DNA from 3 places in the Fundidesulfovibrio soli genome. Region 1 is predicted to be linked to each of the others. Evidence: predicted binding sites of a transcription regulator. Region 1 holds the regulator's gene; each other region holds the start of a gene.
The links. Region 1 encodes sigma-54, which starts transcription at its own class of promoters, with help from an activator protein. Its sites were predicted from a motif close to CTGGCACGGNNNNTGCTT; they were not measured.

Region 1 (5,679 bases):
GGCGGGCAGCAGCCCGAGCTTTACCAGCAGCTGGAAGCCGTTGCAGATGCCCAGGATAAGGCCGCCGTCCTCGAAGAAGGTGCGCAGCTGCCCAAGCAGGGCCTCGCCCGCGGCGGTTTTCGCGTATTTCCAGCGGATGGCCCCGGCCTGGCCGGCGCCGAGGTCGTCGCCGTCGAGAAATCCGCCGGGAAAGATAAGAAAGTTGTAGCCGGGCAGGCTCACCCGCCCGGCCGTGATGTCGGAAAAATAGACGATGTCGGTCTGGTCGGACCCCGACAAATTGGCCGCGTGGGCGGACTCCGCCTCGCAGTTGGTGCCGTATCCGGTGATGACCAGGGTTCTGACTCGGGCCATGAAAGTCGCTCCAGGGGTTTCTTGAAAAAATCGGACCGGTCGCTTAGACGTGTTCGGAGACATTACGTGCCCCCGAGCGAAGCGTCAACCGGGAGGGGGCTTTATACACTTTTGCTATCGGCAAGGAGGCCGGGCTTCATGAAAACCAAGTTTATTTTCGTCACCGGGGGCGTGTTGTCCTCCCTCGGCAAAGGGTTGTGCGCCGCCTCCATCGGCGCGCTGTTGCAGGCGCGCGGCCTGAAGGTGACCATCCAGAAGCTCGATCCTTACATCAACGTGGACCCTGGCACCATGAACCCGTTCCAGCACGGCGAGGTGTACGTCACCGACGACGGCGCCGAGACCGACCTCGACCTGGGCCACTACGAGCGCTACCTCGGCGTGCCCATGAGCCAGAACAACAACTTCACCTCCGGGCGCGTCTACAACACCGTCATCCAGAAGGAGCGCCGCGGCGACTACCTGGGCGGCACCGTGCAGGTGATCCCGCACATCACCGACGAGATCAAGCGCTCCATCCTTGGCGTGGCCCGCGACGAGGACGTGGCCATCATCGAGATCGGCGGCACCGTGGGCGACATCGAGGGCCAGCCCTTCCTGGAGGCCATCCGCCAGCTGCGCTCCGACCTGGGCAAGGACAACGTGCTCTACATCCACCTGACGCTCATCCCCTACCTGCGCGTGGCGGGCGAGCTCAAGACCAAGCCCACCCAGCACAGCGTCAAGGAGCTGCGCTCCATCGGCATCCAACCCGACATCATCATCTGCCGCTCCGAGATCGAGCTGGACTCCTCGCTGAAGTCCAAGATCGCCCAGTTCTGCAACGTGGACGCCGACGCCGTGTTCACCGCCGTGGACGTGAAGAACATCTACGAAGTGCCCCTGAAGCTCTACGCCGAAGGCGTGGACCAGAAGATCGCCATCCTGCTGCGCCTGCCCGCCAAGAACGCCGAGCTGCGCCCCTGGGAGGAGCTGACCCACGCCCTGGCCAACCCCAAGGGCGAGGTGTCCATCGGCATCGTGGGCAAGTATGTGGACCTCAAGGAGGCCTACAAGAGCCTGCACGAGGCCCTGATCCACGGCGGTGTGGCCAACAACTGCCGCGCCAACCTGGTCTACGTGAACTCAGAGGAGATCACCCAGGAGAACGTGGTGGAGCGCCTGGGCGAGCTGGACGCTGTGCTCGTGCCCGGCGGCTTCGGATCGCGCGGGGTGGAGGGCAAGATCATCGCCATCCGCTACGCCCGCGAGAACAAGGTGCCCTTCTTCGGCATCTGCCTTGGCATGCAGCTGGCCTGCATCGAGTTCGCGCGCAACGTCCTGGGGCTCACGGAGGCCAACTCCGAGGAGTTCAACCGCTTGAACCCCGACCCCATCATCTACCTGATGCGCGAGTGGTACGACTTCCGCACCAAGAAGCTGGAGCGCCGCGACGCCGACTCCGAGATGGGCGGCACCATGCGCCTGGGGGCCTACCCCTGCGTGGTCAAGCCCGAGACCAAGGCCATGGAGGCCTACGGCAAGCCCCAGATCGAGGAGCGCCACCGCCACCGCTACGAGTTCAACAAGGCCTACTACGCGCGCATGGAGGAGAAGGGCATGGTCTTCTCCGGCCTGTCGCCCGACGAATCCCTGGTGGAAATGGTGGAGCTGCCCGAGCATCCGTGGTTCCTGGGCTGCCAGTTCCATCCCGAGTTCCACTCCAGCCCCATGAAGCCGCATCCGCTCTTCAGGGAATTCATCCGCGCGGCCAAGGCCCGCCGCAAAGCTTGATGAGGAGGCGCGCCCGGCCCGGCTTGACGAGCCGGGCGCTCCGCCTTGCCAGGGACGCGCGCATCCTGGTCCTGGATGTGGACGGGGTGCTCACCGACAACGGGGTGCTCTACGACGCGGACGGCCTCGTGCTGAAGCGCTTCAGCGTGCTCGACGGCCTGGGCATCAAGCTCTTGCAGCATGCGGGCGTTGAAGTTGCTGTGATCAGCGGCCTGGACAACGCCCAGGCCCGCCGCCGCCTCAAGGAGCTCGGAGTGGCCGAATTCAACGGCGGCCACAGGCGCAAGCTCCCCATCCTGGAGGATATGCTGCGCGTCCGAGGACTTGAGTTCCGCCATGTGGCCTACATGGGCGACGACCTGCTGGACCTGCCGGTCATGGCCAAGGTGGGCCTGCCCATGGCTCCGGCCGATGCCCAGCCCGAGGCCCTGCGCCGGGCGGCCTGGATATCGCGCAGGCCCGGCGGGGGCGGCGCGGTGCGCGAGGCGGTGCGCCTGCTGCTGACCGCCAGGGGCGCGAACCTGACCCCGCAGGAGGATTGATCCCCAGGACATCTTGCGTGAAGCCAGGAATTAGTGCATAAGCAGCCTTCGCGGCGGATATTCGGCATTTTTCTTGCTAGCCGTCATATTCCGTACCGAGGAGGAAACCCGGCCGATGGCCCTGGAGCTCAGACAGCAACTCAAACTCTCTCAGCAGCTGGTGATGACCCCCCAGCTGCAGCAGGCTATCAAGCTGTTGCAGTTGTCCCGACTGGAACTGATGGAGACCGTGCAGCAGGAGCTGCTCGAGAACCCGCTGCTGGAAGAGGTGCTTGTCGAGGATGAGCGTCCCGCCCCGACCATAGCCGAGGATTCCCATTCCCCCGACGCCACCACCGATGAAGGCGCCATGCAGCGCGAGCTGCTCAAGACCGCCGAGTGGGACGACTACATCGGCGACTTCGCCTCCACCTCCCGCCAGGCCACGGTGCGCGAGTACGAGGCCCCGGAAGAGGGCTTCTCCTTCGAGGCCAGGCTGACCTCCAAGACCTCCCTTGAGGGGCACCTCTCCTGGCAGATCAATCTTTCCGAATTCACCCAGCAGGAGCGGGCCGTGGCCGACGCCATCGTCGGCAATCTGGATCATATGGGCTATTTCCGCTCCTCCCTTGAGGAGATCGCCCAGGAGACCGGCGCGGACGAGCCCCTGGTGGAATCCGTGCTCCACAAGCTGCAGCGCTTCGACCCCGTGGGCGTTGCTGCCCGCACCCCGCAGGAGTGCCTGCTGGTGCAGCTGGAGGTCTATGGCTACACGGACCCCATCCTGCTCGAGATCGTGAGCGACCACCTCGAAGACCTGGAGAAGAAGCGCTACAAGCCCCTGGCCAAGAAGTTCAAGCTGAGCCTGGAGGATATCAGGCAATACCTCGATATCATTCAATCGCTGGACCCAATGCCCGGCTCGCACTTCAGCTCTTCCGAGCCGGTGTACGTGAACCCGGACGCCTTCGTGTACAAGTACGGGGACGACTTCATCATCGTGCTCAACGAAGATGGGTTGCCCAAGCTCCAACTGTCTCCCTACTACATGGAGGACATGAGCCGCGGCAGCGGCGCCTCGGGCTCCGACAAGGACTACCTCCAGGACAAGATGCGCTCCGCCCAGTGGCTGATGAAGAGCCTCTATCAACGCCAGCGGACCCTGTTCAAGGTGCTGGAGAGTATCGTTAAATTTCAGAGAGGCTTTTTCGAGCACGGCGTGACCAAGCTCAAACCCTTGATCCTCAAGGACGTGGCCGACGACATCGGCATGCACGAGTCCACCGTGAGCCGCATCACCACGAGCAAGTACGTAGCCACTCCGCACGGGATCTACGAACTCAAATTCTTCTTCAACTCCTCACTGGAACTCGACGACGGCACCTCCGTCGGCTCCGAGTCGGTCAAGGCGCTCATCAAGCAGCTCATCGCCACCGAGGACTCCAAGAAGACCATCAGCGACGAGCAGATCGCCGAGATTCTCAAACAGAAGTTGCAAGTCAACATCGCACGCCGTACTGTGGCAAAGTACAGAATGGCCATGGGGATCGAATCGTCGTCCAAACGCAAGGAAATTCTCTAAAACCCCGCATCCCCATGCGGTAAGACCTTGGAGGCTCTATGAACATCGCATTCCACTTCAAGAATTTTGAACCTTCTCCCGGCCTGCGCGAATACGCCAGCAAGCGTTTCGAGAAGCTTTCCAAATACATGAGCAACGCCGACAACGCCGAGATGGTCGTCACCCTGATGGTCGAGAAGACCCGCCAGATCATCGACGTGTTGCTGGACGCCGACGTCATGCACATCTCCGCCCATGAGCGCTCCGACGACATGTACTCCACCGTGGACCTCATCACCGACAAGCTCGAAGCGCAGATCCGCAAGATGCGCGAGAAGATGAAGGACCGCCGCAAGCAGCCCGAGGCCCCCGTGACCATGGGCGTGGTCAGCTTCGACGAAGCGGGCAAGGTCAACGCCATCGAGGAGTCCGATAAGTACAACCCCAAGCCCATGAGCGTTGACGAGGCCGCCGAGCAGGTCACCGCCATGAAGTTCGAGTTCCTGGTGTTCCAGAACGCCGACACGGACCGCATCAACGTGATCTACAAGCGCAAGAACGGCGACTTCGGCCTGATCGACCCTGGAGTATCCAACTGATGCGCCTGGGCGAGTACCTCCGCAAGGACTTCGTGCTCGACAGCCTCGCAGCCGACAGCAAGCCCGACGTGCTCGCCGAGCTCGTGGCCCCGGTGGCGCAGGCCTTCCCGGACATCGACGCGCAGAAGGCCCTGCGGGTCCTGCTGGACCGCGAGAGCCTGGGCACCACCGGAATAGGCGACGCTGTGGCCATCCCCCACGGTAAGATGGACTCCCTCAAGGAGATCGTCATCGTGGCCGGACGCAGCAACGGCGGGGTCGACTTCGAAGCCCTGGATCACAAGCCCTGCCGCATCTTCTTCCTGGTGCTGGCGCCCGAACACGTTGCGGGAATGCATCTGCGCATCCTGGCGCAGATTTCGCGCCTGCTCTCGGACGAGAGCTTCCGGGGGGCATTCCTCGACGCCCCGGACAGGGAGAGCCTCTGGCGGGTGCTCACCAGCCACGCCTGATAAGCGTCATGTACTTGCGCCGGTAATCTGCTACTGTCCGTCCCCGCCGCGCCCCGAGCGCGGCGGGGACTTCCACATTCACAAGGAGCGTGCCGCTATGGACTCCGGCGCGAACAGGCTTTCCGTGGTGGTTATCACCGGGCTGTCCGGGTCTGGAAAATCCACCGCCATCAACGTTTTCGAAGACATGGGCTACTTCTGCGTGGACGGCCTGCCCGCCATGCTCATACCCAAGCTCGTCACCCTCTTCGATGAACAGTCCGCGCACCGCTACCGGGGCCTTGCCCTGGGCATGGACGTGCGCCAGGCGGATTTCGACTCCGACTGGCTGGACGCCCTCGAAACCCTCAAGGCTTCCGGCAACCCGCCGCAGATCATCTTCACCGAGGCCTCCACTCGGGAGATCATGCGCCGCTACG
Region 2 (5,679 bases), on a different contig from region 1:
GCGCGGCGAGGAGCTGCTCTGCTACACCATGCTGGCCAACCTGATCAAAAACGCGCTGGAGGCGTCCTCACCCGGGGACAGGGTGGGCGTGAACCTGCTGCGCGAGGACGGCTGGGACGTGGTGGAGGTGCGCAACGTGCGGGACGTGCCAGAGGCCATGCGGGGCTGCCTGTTCGAGAAGTACGCCACCCACGGCAAGCTGGGCGGCACCGGGCTGGGGGGCTACTCTGCCCGGCTCATCGCCAGGACCCACGGCGGCGACGTGGCGGTGAGCACCGGCAACGGGAGCGGCACGACGGTCAGGGTGCGGTTGCCGAGGGGGTGACGGCTTTTCGGGCCTTCGCCCCTGTCCCCTGGGCGCCGCGAAGGCGCGTCGCCTTGGGGGATGAACGGAGGTTTCAACCCGGAAATCGCCACCGCAGCCGACGCGAAGCGGAGTGGGAGTCCAGAGGGGTTAAGCCCCTTTGGCCGCCGGAGGCAACTTTTGACGATTCAAAGAAAAACGCCCGCTTGCGCGGGCGTTTCGTTTCTCGGCTAATTTCCGGCCTCTTCGGCCTGGGCTCCCGTGAGCCCGTAGCGCCGCTGCCTGGCGGCGTAGGACTCCAGGGCCTTGTCCAGTTCGGCGGCGTCGAAGTCCGGCCAGGGCACGTCCGTGAAGTAGTACTCCGCGTAGGCGCTCTGCCAGAGCAGGTAGTTGCTGATGCGCACCTCACCGCTGGTGCGGATCACCAGGTCGGGGTCGGGCTGGCCCACGGTGTACAGCTCGGCCGAGAAGCTCTCCTCGGTGACGCCCTTTGGCCCCACGCCGCGCTCCATGAGCCTGCGGCAGGCCCGCAGGATCTCCTCCCGGCCGGAGTAGTTCAGGGCCAGGTTGAGCGACATGGAGGCGCACTTCTCGGTCTTCTTGATGACGTGCTTGAGCACCTGGCGCATGGTGAACGGAAACTGGTCCATCGCGCCGAACACGCGCAGCCTGATGTCCTGCTCCACCAGGGAGGACAGCTCGTTGTTCAGGAAACGCACGATGAGGTCGAACAGGAAGTTGACCTCATCCTTGGGGCGCCCCCAGTTCTCGGTGGAGAACGTGTAGAGCGTCAGGTGCCCGATGCCAAGCTCCCGGCAGCGGGTCACCAGGGCCTTGGCGTTGCGGGTGCCCGCGTCGTGCCCCTCGCTTCGCGTCAGGCCCTTGCGTTCGGCCCAGCGTCCGTTGCCGTCCATGATGACGGCCAGGTGGCGCGGCAGCGCCGAAACCGGACCCGTCATCAGATCTCCATGATTTCCTTTTCCTTCTTGGCGAACTGCTGGTCCAGCTTGGCCACGAAGGAGTCGGTGATCTTCTGGATTTCGGCCTCACCCTTGCGCACGTCGTCCTCGGAGAGGGACTTGTCCTTGAGCTTCTTCTTCAGGGAGTCGTTGGCGTCGCGGCGGATGTTGCGCACGGCGACTTTGGCCTCCTCGGTGTACTTCTTGCCGACCTTCACCAGCTCCTTGCGGCGGTCCTCGGTGAGGGGAGGCATGCCGATGCGGATGACCTTGCCGTCGTTGACCGGGTTGAGGCCCAGGTCGGACTTCTGGATGGCTTTCTCGATCAGGCCGAAGGCGGCGCGGTCCCAGGGCTGGATGGTGATGGTGCGGCTGTCCGGCGTGGAGACGGAAGCCAACTGGTCGATGGGCGTGGGTGTGCCGTAGTAGTCCACCTTGATGCCGTCGAGCAGGGCCACGGAAGCCCTGCCGGTGCGCAGGTGGGAGAATTCCTTGTCCAGGGCCGCGGAGGCCTTTTCCATGCGGGTCTTGACGTCAGCGATCACGGCGTCCATGCGTCTCTCCTTATTCCACGATGGTGCCGGCCTTCTGGCCGGTGACTACCTTTTTCAGGTTGCCGGGCACGAACATGTTGAAGACAACGATGGGCATGCTGTTGTCCATGGCCAGGGTCACGGCGGTGGAGTCCATGACCTTGAGCTGCTTCTCCAGCACGTCCATGTAGGTGAGGCGGTCGAACATGACCGCGTCGGGGTTGGTCTTGGGGTCCTTGTCGTAGACGCCGTCCACCTTGGTGCCCTTGATGATGGCCTGGGTCTTGAGCTCCATGGCGCGCAGGGCGGCGGCGGTGTCGGTGGTGAAGTAGGGGTTGCCGGTTCCGGCGGCGCAGATGACCACGCGGCCCTTCTCCAGGTGATGGATGGCGCGGCGGCGGATGTAGGGCTCGCAGACCTCGCGCATGGTGATGGCGGAGAGCACCCGGGTGCAGAGGCCGAGCTTCTCCAGGGCGTCCTGCACGGCCACGGCGTTCATCACGGTGGCGAGCATGCCCATGTAGTCGGCGCTGGCGCGGTCCATGCCCGACGCGGAGGCGGACATGCCCCTGAAGATGTTGCCGCCGCCGATGACCATGGCCAGCTGCACGCCCATCTCCGCTGCCTCGACGATCTGGCCGCAGAAGGCGGAGACGGTCTCGGGGTCGATGCCGAAACCTTTATTCCCGGCCAGGGCCTCGCCGGAGAGCTTGAACAGAACGCGCTTGAAACGAAGGTTTTCCATATGAATTCATCCTGGGGAGGGCGCGATGGGCCGCCGGCCGCGGGCCTGGCCACGCGGCGCGGGTGCGCAGCGCCCACCCCGAATCCCGGCTGGCCGGGGCAGGGGGGTGCTACAAAAATGACGCGATCGACGCGAAGCTACGTAATGGTTTTCTTGAAGAAGCGCGAGGGGAAACTTTGCTGGACCAAAGCTCCCGCCCCGCACTTGAGATCAAAAAAAACGGGCCTTGCGGCCCGTTTCTTCGGCAGTTACTCGGCTGCGTCTTCGCCCAGCTGCATGCGGACGAAGCGGCCGATCTGGATGTTTTCGCCCAGGGTGGCCACCAGGTCGTTCAGCAAGGTCTGGATGGTGAGCTTGTCGTCCTTGATGAAGGGCTGCTCGAGCAGGCAGATTTCCTTGTAGTACTTCTTGATGCGGCCATCGACGATCTTCTCGACGATGTTGTCGGGCTTGCCCTCGGCCTTGGTCTGGGCGACGTAGATGTCCTTCTCCTTGGCCAGCACGTCGGCGGGCACCTGGTCGGACGAGACGCACAGGGGGTTGGCCGCGGCGATCTGCATGGCCACGTTCCTGGCGAACTCCTGGAACTTCTCGCCGCGGGCGACGAAGTCGGTCTCGCACTTGATTTCCACCAGCACGGCGATCTTGCCGTTGGAGTGGATGTAGGAGCCGATGACGCCTTCGGAGGTGGAGCGTCCGGCCTTCTTGGCGGCCTTGGACAGTCCCTTCTCGCGCAGCCAGGCGATGGCCTTCTCGGTATCGCAGTTGCAGGCTTCGAGGGCCCGCTTGCAGTCCATCATGCCCGCGCTGGTCCGGTCGCGCAGTTCCTTGACAACACTGGCGCTGATCTGAGCCATGATTATTTCTCCTCCTGTGCCCCGGCGGCTTCCTCGACGGTCGCGGCTTCGGGCTTCACGTCTTCTTTCTCGGCGGCGGCGCCCTCGTCCTTGGAGGCGGCCTGGCCTTCGAGGCAGGCGTCGGCCACGCAGGTGACGAAGAGCTTGATGGCCCGGATGGCGTCGTCGTTGCCGGGGATGATGTAGTCGATCAGGTCGGGGTCGCAGTTGGTGTCGACGACGGCCACGACGGGGATGCCCAGCTTGCGGCACTCCTGCACGGCGATTTCTTCACGCTTGGGGTCGATGATGAAGGCCGCGGCGGGCAGGCCGTCCATGTCCTTGATGCCGCCCAGGGTGGCGTTGAGCTTGGTCACCTCGCGGCCGTACATGGAAATTTCTTTCTTGTGGTAGCGCTTGTGGATGGAGCCGTCCTCGAAGGCGGTCTCCAGCTTCTTCAGGCGGTCGATGGAGCCGCGGATGGTCTGGAAGTTGGTGAGCATGCCGCCCATCCAGCGGTGGGTCACGAAGTACTGGCCGGAGCGCTCGGCTTCCTTGCGCACGGCCTCCTGGGCCTGGCGCTTGGTGCCGACGAAGATGATGCGTCCGCCCTTGACCACGGTCTCGACCAGGAAGTCGTGGGCCTTCTGGAACAGCTTCACGGTCTGCTGCAGGTCGATGATATGGATGCCGTTGCGCGCGCCGAAGATGAAGGGGCGCATTTTGGGGTTCCAACGGCGGGTCTGGTGTCCGAAGTGGACGCCGGTCTCGAGCAGCTGCTTCATGGTGACGTAAGCCATGAGTCCTCTCCTTTGGGTTTTTCCTCCACGCCGGGCCCCGCTGCCGGCCCGTAAGGGCACCCTTGGCGGCGATGACGGCGTGTGTGATGTTGGGAAGCGGGACTAGCTACTACGCAATGCGCGAGTTGGCAAGGGGGTAGCGGCCATAGGGTGCGATTTTCGGCGCCCGGCGCGCAGGGTGTGCAAGCCCTTGCACGGGCATGTGCAGGCATGTGCAAGGCTGTGCGCGCCTCGCAGGGCCGCAACGGGTTAAGATGCCTGTAGTTTCGAGGTGTTCCAGGTTGGCACGCCAAATGCTACCTGTCAGGTAGGCATTGAACCCCCAAAGGAGTACCGCAATATGTCCAAGACTTCCCGTTACCTTCAGGCCGTGGGCGGCATGTCCCTGGCTTTCCTGATCGGCCTGGGCGCCATGGCCGCCCAGGACGCCGCCACCGCCCCCAAGGCCGCCCCGCAGGCCCAGGCTCCGGCCGCTGCGTCCACGCCCTCCAAGCCCCAGACCTACGCCCCGGGCCTGCCTGGCTGGATGAAGCACCTGCCCGCCGACCAGCAGGAGACCGCCCGCAAGATCTGGCTCACCGAAGGCCGCACAGTCGTGGCCCACAAGGAGATGCTCAAGGCCAAGCGCCATGAGCTCAACGCGCTCCTGGCCATGCCGAACGCTGACGACAAGGCCGTGGCCGCCCTGGTCAAGGAGGTCGCCTCTCAGGAGGAGAAGCTGCTCGGGGCCGAGGTGGCCCTGCGCCGCAAGCTGGAGAAAGAAGGCATTCCCACCTGGGGCCGCATGGACGGTATGATGGACAACATGGGCGGCAAGGAAGGCTGCATGTCCGGCATGATGGACAAGATGGGCGGCAAGATGGACAAGATGGGCGGCCAAATGGGCGGCATGATGGGCGGCATGGACCATTCCTCGGGCCATGACGGGGGCCACGGCGGCGACAAGCCCAAGACCGGCGGCGCCCAGCCCGGCGGGCACGGCTCCCACAACTAACTGATAGCGGATTTTCCCTCCATCCCTCGCATTGGCGGGCCACGGCGCTGAGTCGTGGCCCGTCTTGCGTTGGGCTCCGCAGCGCCGTTCCGTGCTGCGGGAACTGAAGGGTGGGCAAGGCGGAGAGTGGCCGCGCCTCGCGGCGGCCCGTGCGCTAGAGCGAGATGACCACCGGCACCACCACGGGGTCGCGCTCCAGGACCTTGCGGAAGAAGCGCCGCAGGGAGGAGCGGATTCGCTCCTTGAGCTTGTCCGTGTTGCCGGGGGGCACACTGTCGATGGTGTCCAGGATGACGCACTTGGCGTCCTCCAGAACGTGGGAATACTGCTGCTCGAACACGAAGCCCTTGGAGATCAGGTTGGGGCCGATCATCACCTCGCCGGTCTTGTCGTCCAACACCAGCATCACCACCACCATGCCTTCGCCCGCCAGGAGCTGGCGCTCCTTGAGCACGCTCTGGCCCACGTCGCCCACGCCCTTGCCGTCCACGTAGACCTGCTCCACGAG
Region 3 (5,679 bases), on a different contig from region 1:
TTGGCCATGATCTCCGTCAGGGACCGTCTGGCCTCTTGCTTGTCCATTCGCAAGCTCCTTGTGTCGTCTGTACGCCGTCACCGGCGCGTTCAATGCCGAAGGCTCAGCAGGTGAGGCCGATGGCGGCCAGCTGGGCCTTGATCTTCTCCGCGCTACGGGCCAGGGCCGCGCGCTCGTCGCCGGTGAGCTCGATCTCCCTGATCTCCTCCACGCCGTTGGCCCCGAGCTTCACGGGCACGCCCACGAAGGCTCCGGAGATGCCGTACTCCCCGGTGAGGTAGGCCGTGCAGGGCAGGATCTTTTTCTTGTCCATGACCACGGCGGCCACCATCTGCGTCACGGCCGAGGCCGGGGCGTAGAAGGCGCTGGTGTGCATCAGCCGGATGATCTCGGCCCCGCCGTCGCGGGTCCTGGCCACCAGCTCCTCCAGCTTCTCCGCGGGCATCAGCTCCGGCAGGGGGATGCCGGCCACGGTGGAGTAGCGGGGCACGGGCACCATGTCCTCCCCGTGCTCGCCCAGCACCATGGCCTGCACGTTCTCCACCGAGACGTTCAGCTCCTTGGAGATGAAGTACTGGAAGCGGCTGGCGTCCAGGATTCCGGCCATGCCGGTGATGCGCGTGCGGGGTATCTGCCCGGCCTGCATGGCCACGTGGCACATCACGTTGAGCGGGTTGCTCACGATGATGTAGAAGGCGTAGGGGCTGTACATGGCCGCCTTGGTCACGCACTCGCGCACGATCTCCGCGTTGATCTTGAGCAGGTCGTCGCGGGTCATGCCCTCCTTGCGGGTGGCCCCGGCCGTGATGACCACGATGTCGGAGTTCCTGGTCTGCTCCAGGTCCTCCCCGGAGACGCAGACCGGCTCCAGGAGGTCCACGGGGCTGGCCTCCAGGATGTCCAGGGCGATGCCCTGGGCCTTGCCGGGGCTGCGGTCCACCAGCACGACCTTCTTGCAGAGCTTGCGCTCGATGAGCCTGCGGGTCACGGCTCCGCCCACGTTGCCCGCTCCGAACACGGTGATCTTTCCGTTCATGTGTATGGCCTCTGTTGGTTTTTGCGCGGGCCTAGGGCTTGAGCATGAGCATGTAGGGGAAGTCGATGCCCACCAGCGCCGCGATGAAGATGACGCCGAAGACGAAGCCGAGGGTCCAGAACTCCTTGCGGGTTATGTAGCCGCATCCGTAATACACGGGGCTCGGGCCGGTGGCGTAGGGCGTGAGAATGCCCATGAGGCCGAGCGTGGCGCAGATCAGGATGGAGAAGGTCTTCATGGGGATGCCGGGGATGCCCATGGCCGTGGCCAGGATCACGGGCAGGAGCGCCGTGGTGTGCGCCGTGAGGCTGGCGAACATGTAGTGGATGAAGAAGAACAGCAGCACCAGGGCCACCATCAGGGCGTTGACCGAGAAGCCGGACATGGCCCCCGCGGCCAGGGCCGCGAACCACTTCAGGAAGCCCACCTTGCCCAGGCCGTCGGCCAGGGCCACCAGGGTGCCGAACCAGCAGAGCACGTTCCAGGCGGTCTTGTGGCTGGTGATGTCGTCCCAGGTGACCACCTTGGTCAGGATCATCAGCGAAAGGGCCATCAGGGCCACGATGGTGGCGTCGAAGAGCTTGCCGCCGAATATCCACAGCAGCAGGGCGAACACGGCCAGGCCGGCCATGGTCAGCTCCTTGGCGGTGATGGAGCCCATCTTGGCCAGCTCCTCGCCGGCCCACTTGGGGGCGTCCTCGCTGCGTTTGATCTCGGGCGGATAGATCACGTAGACCAGGAAGGGCGTGGCCAGGAAGAGCAGGATGCAGGCGGGGGCCAGGTGCACGAACCACTCGGTCCAGCCGATGGTCAGCTTGGTGGTCTTCTCCAGCAGCGAAAGGGCCAGCAGGTTGGGCGCCAGGGCCGTGAGGAACATGGTGCTGGTGATGCAGGTGGTGGCCAGGGCCGTCCACATCAGGTAGCCGCCGATCTTCCGGGCTCCGCTCTCGGGCGTGGAGCCGTAGAGCGGCGGGATGTTCTTGATGATGGGGAAGATCACGCCGCCGCTGCGCGCGGTGTTGGAGGGCGTGAAGGGGGCCAGGGCCAGGTCGGCCAGGGCGACCGCATAGCCCAGGCCCAGGGTGCTCTTGCCCAGGGTCTTGATGAGCAGCAGTGCGATGCGTTTGCCCAGGCCGGTTTTTTCGTAGCCCATGGCGAACATGAAGGCCACGAAGATGAGCCAGACCGTGCCGTTGGAGAAGCCCGAGAGGGCCCAGCGCACGGCGTCGGCCGTGGTGGGGGCCTTGTCGGCCGTGGCGGGCACCAGGTTGAGCGCCGCGGCCAGGGTCACGCCCATGAGCCCGGCTGCGGCCGCCGGGATGGGCTCGATGACCAGCGCCGCGATGACGGCCACGAACAGGGCGAAATACTGCCATGCGTAGGGCTGCAGGCCCTGGGGAGTGGGGACGAACCACAGGATCACTCCTATGGCCAGCGGCAGGACGGCCTTCCAGTCGAGTTTCATGCGCTGCTCCTTTGCGTTTGGCCCCGTAGCGCACTCCGGCGCAGGCGGGGACCGGTTCGACGAACCAAGACACCCGTTTTGAAAGCAGGTTCCGTTCCAAATAATAAAACCAATTATGCGTGGATGTTGCGCGCTTGCGTCGCAGGAATGAAACAGCTATGTCTCAATCTGTTTCAATCCGTCGCGCCATGTCGCAGGGGGAATCTTCATGGACACCATCGCCTTCATCGCCTTGCACGGGGGCATGCTCGAAACCGCCAGGCAGGTCTTCGCCGGGGTCCACGACGACATCCGCCTGGCCGAGGGGCTCATGGACGGCGCGGCCGAGACCGCCGCGAAGCTGGCCGCAGCCGGGGTGGAGGTGGTCATCTCCCGTGGGGCCACGGCCCGGTGCATCCAGCAGGCCCTGCCGGACCTCTCCGTGGTGGACATCTCCACCTCCAGCATGGACCTGCTCACCGCCCTGCACAAGGCCAGGGCCCGCGCGGAGCGAATCGCGGTTGTGGCCTTCCCGCCCATGTCCGACGGCGCGCGGGAGATGGGGGCCATGCTCGGCGTGGAGGTGTCCGTCTACGGATGGGATTCCCAGGAGGGCATCGCCCCGGCGCTGATGCGCGCCAGGGAGGACGGAGCCGGGATCGTGGTGGGGGGCTACATCACGGCGCTCATCGCCTCGCGTCTCGGCGTGCCCTGCCAGCCCGTGGAGAGCGGGGCGCAGAGCATATTGGCCGCCGCCCGGGAGGCCAAGCGCATCGCCCACGGCCGCAGGGTGGAGAAGGCCAAGAGCCAGCTCATGCGCGCGGTGCTCACCTCAACGGACAACGGCATCCTGGCAGTGGACCGGCGCGGGGTGGTCACGGTGCTCAACCCCGTGGCGGGCAGGCTCCTGCGCATGACCGAGGCCGACGCCGTGGGCCGCCCGGTGGGCGAGGTCTGGGCCCGCTCCGGGCTCGAGCGCCTGCTGGAGACGGGCCAGGGCCAGGCCGGCCAGGTGGAGCGGGTGTTCGACCAGGAGATCATGTGCGCGCGCACCGCCATCAACGTGCGCGGGGAGACCGTGGGCGCGGTGGCCACCTTCCACGACGTGCGCCAGATCCAGAAGATGGAGGCCACGGTGCGCAAGCGCATCCTGGCCTCGGGCCACGTGGCGGCCTCGCGCTTCCAGGACATCCGGGGCGAGAGCCCGGCCTTGCGCCAGGCCCTGGCCATGGGCGCGGATTATGCCCGAACTTCGGCCACGGTGCTCATCCACGGCGAAACCGGCACCGGCAAGGAGCTTTTCGCCCAGGGCATCCACAATGCCAGCGCCAGGCGGGGCGGCCCCTTCGTGGCCGTGAACTGCGCTGCCCTGCCCGGCCAGCTGCTGGAGAGCGAGCTGTTCGGCTACGTGCCCGGGGCTTTCACCGGGGCCAGCCAGAAGGGCAAGCCCGGCCTCTTCGAGCTGGCCCACGGGGGCACCATCTTCCTGGACGAGATCGCGGAGATGGACCTGCCCACCCAGGGCAGGCTCCTGCGCGTGCTGCAGGAGAAAAAGGTCATGCGCCTGGGCAGCGACCAGGTGATCCCCGTGGACGTGCGCGTGGTGGCCGCCACCAACAAGGACCTGGGCCGCCTCGTGGCCGCCGGGGCCTTCCGCGACGACCTCTTCTACCGCCTGAACGTGCTGCGCCTGCGCCTGCCGCCCCTGCGCTCCCGCCGGGAGGACATCCCCGGCCTGGCGGCGCACTTTCTGGAGCAGGCCTCGGGGCACAGGGCCCACCAGCAAGGCTACAAACTGGAGGATGGCGCGCTGGCGGCGCTGCAGGCCCATGCCTGGCCCGGCAACGTGCGCGAACTCCAGAACGTCATGGCCCGGGTGGTGGCCGTGCATCGCGATCAGGCCATAACAGGCGCGTTGATACACAGCCTCCTGGACGCCCCCCCCGCCGGGAGCGGCCCGGCAGAGCCCGCTTCGGCGGCGCAAACCCCGCGGCACCCCGAGCAGGAGCGCATCCGCGAGGCGCTGGAGCGTTGCGGCGGAAGGGTCTGCGAGGCGGCCAGGGAGCTGGGCGTCAGCCGCTCCACGCTGTGGCGCAGGATGCGCGGGCTGAAGAGCCCGCCAGGGCGATGACGCTTACGGAGGGGATCCCGTCTGGTTGCCCTGAATTTGCGCTTATCTTTACCAGACCGGAAAAGTGTGCAATTGCGGATGCGGATAATTGGGCGTTAGGAGTCGACCGCTGTCCGGGGGGAAGCCGGACGGCCCTTTCGCCCGCCTGCCCCGGATTGTGCATGACGACGCAACCGACCAAGAACCAACACGTCGGGAATGACGCGCGGGACAAGATCCTGCTTGTGGACGACAGGAGCGAAAACCTGACGGCCCTGGCCTGCGTGCTTTCCGCGCTGGACGTCACCTGCGTGAACGCGCTGGGAGGGGAGGAGGCCCTGCGCGCCGCCCTCAACGAGAGTTTCGCCCTGGCCATCGTGGACGTGCGCATGCCAGGCATGGACGGCTACGAGCTGGCGACCCTCTTGCGGACCCAGCGCGAGAACCGGGCCATGCCCATCATCTTCCTGACCGCCGCCGCCTATGACGAGCACCACGTGTTCAAGGGCTACACCTCCGGCGCGGTGGACTTCCTGTACAAGCCGGTCAACGCCGACATCCTGCTGGGCAAGGTCGCCGTGTTTCTGGAGCTGCACAGGCAGCGCAAGGAGCTTGCCGAAAAGGTGGAGGAACTCACCCGGATCAAGGATGAGCTGGAGCGGGCCAACTACGCGCTGCTGCGCATGTCCATGGCCGACGGCCTGACCGGGTTGCACAACCGCCGCTGCCTCGACGAGACCCTGGAGCGCGAATGGCGCCGGGCCGCCCGGGAGGGCAGGCCCGTTTCGCTGGTCATGGCCGACATCGACGGCTTCAAGCCCTACAACGACTTCTATGGCCACCTGGAGGGAGACAACTGCCTGCGCGAGGTGGCCAGGTTGCTCTCGGGGACGGCCAGGCGCCCGGCGGACTTCGTGGCCCGGTTCGGAGGCGAGGAGTTCGCCATGGTGCTGCCCGGCACGGACCACGAGGGGGCGATGGAGCTGGCCGACGAGGTGCTGGCCAGGGTGCGCATGCTGGCGATCCCTCATGCCGGGTCCGTGGTGGACGGCGTGCGGCACGTGACCCTGAGCCTCGGCGTGGCCACGG

Region 2: a site for sigma-54 is predicted at 4,459-4,476, ahead of MLE18_RS10070 (periplasmic heavy metal sensor). Genes of this name have one in related genera too.
Region 3: a site for sigma-54 is predicted at 2,584-2,601, ahead of MLE18_RS12020 (anion permease). Genes of this name have one in related genera too.

Annotation. Positions count from the first base shown of each region.
Region 1 is NZ_JAKZKW010000001.1:320,502-326,180, reverse strand. It holds gene MLE18_RS01585 (phosphoribosylformylglycinamidine synthase subunit PurQ) at 1-354, opposite strand, end outside; gene MLE18_RS01580 (CTP synthase) at 493-2,127, shown strand; gene MLE18_RS01575 (KdsC family phosphatase) at 2,127-2,669, shown strand; gene rpoN (RNA polymerase factor sigma-54) at 2,785-4,230, shown strand; gene hpf (ribosome hibernation-promoting factor, HPF/YfiA family) at 4,269-4,808, shown strand; gene MLE18_RS01560 (PTS sugar transporter subunit IIA) at 4,808-5,260, shown strand; gene rapZ (RNase adapter RapZ) at 5,358-5,679, shown strand, end outside.
Region 2 is NZ_JAKZKW010000009.1:94,151-99,829, reverse strand. It holds gene MLE18_RS10100 (sensor histidine kinase) at 1-325, shown strand, start outside; gene uppS (polyprenyl diphosphate synthase) at 535-1,263, opposite strand; gene frr (ribosome recycling factor) at 1,263-1,817, opposite strand; gene pyrH (UMP kinase) at 1,828-2,541, opposite strand; gene tsf (translation elongation factor Ts) at 2,790-3,398, opposite strand; gene rpsB (30S ribosomal protein S2) at 3,401-4,177, opposite strand; gene MLE18_RS10070 (periplasmic heavy metal sensor) at 4,518-5,171, shown strand; gene MLE18_RS10065 (ribonuclease J) at 5,326-5,679, opposite strand, start outside.
Region 3 is NZ_JAKZKW010000013.1:60,608-66,286, reverse strand. It holds gene ttdA (L(+)-tartrate dehydratase subunit alpha) at 1-47, opposite strand, end outside; gene mdh (malate dehydrogenase) at 104-1,036, opposite strand; gene MLE18_RS12020 (anion permease) at 1,068-2,501, opposite strand; gene MLE18_RS12015 (sigma 54-interacting transcriptional regulator) at 2,710-4,611, shown strand; gene MLE18_RS12010 (GGDEF domain-containing response regulator) at 4,773-5,679, shown strand, end outside.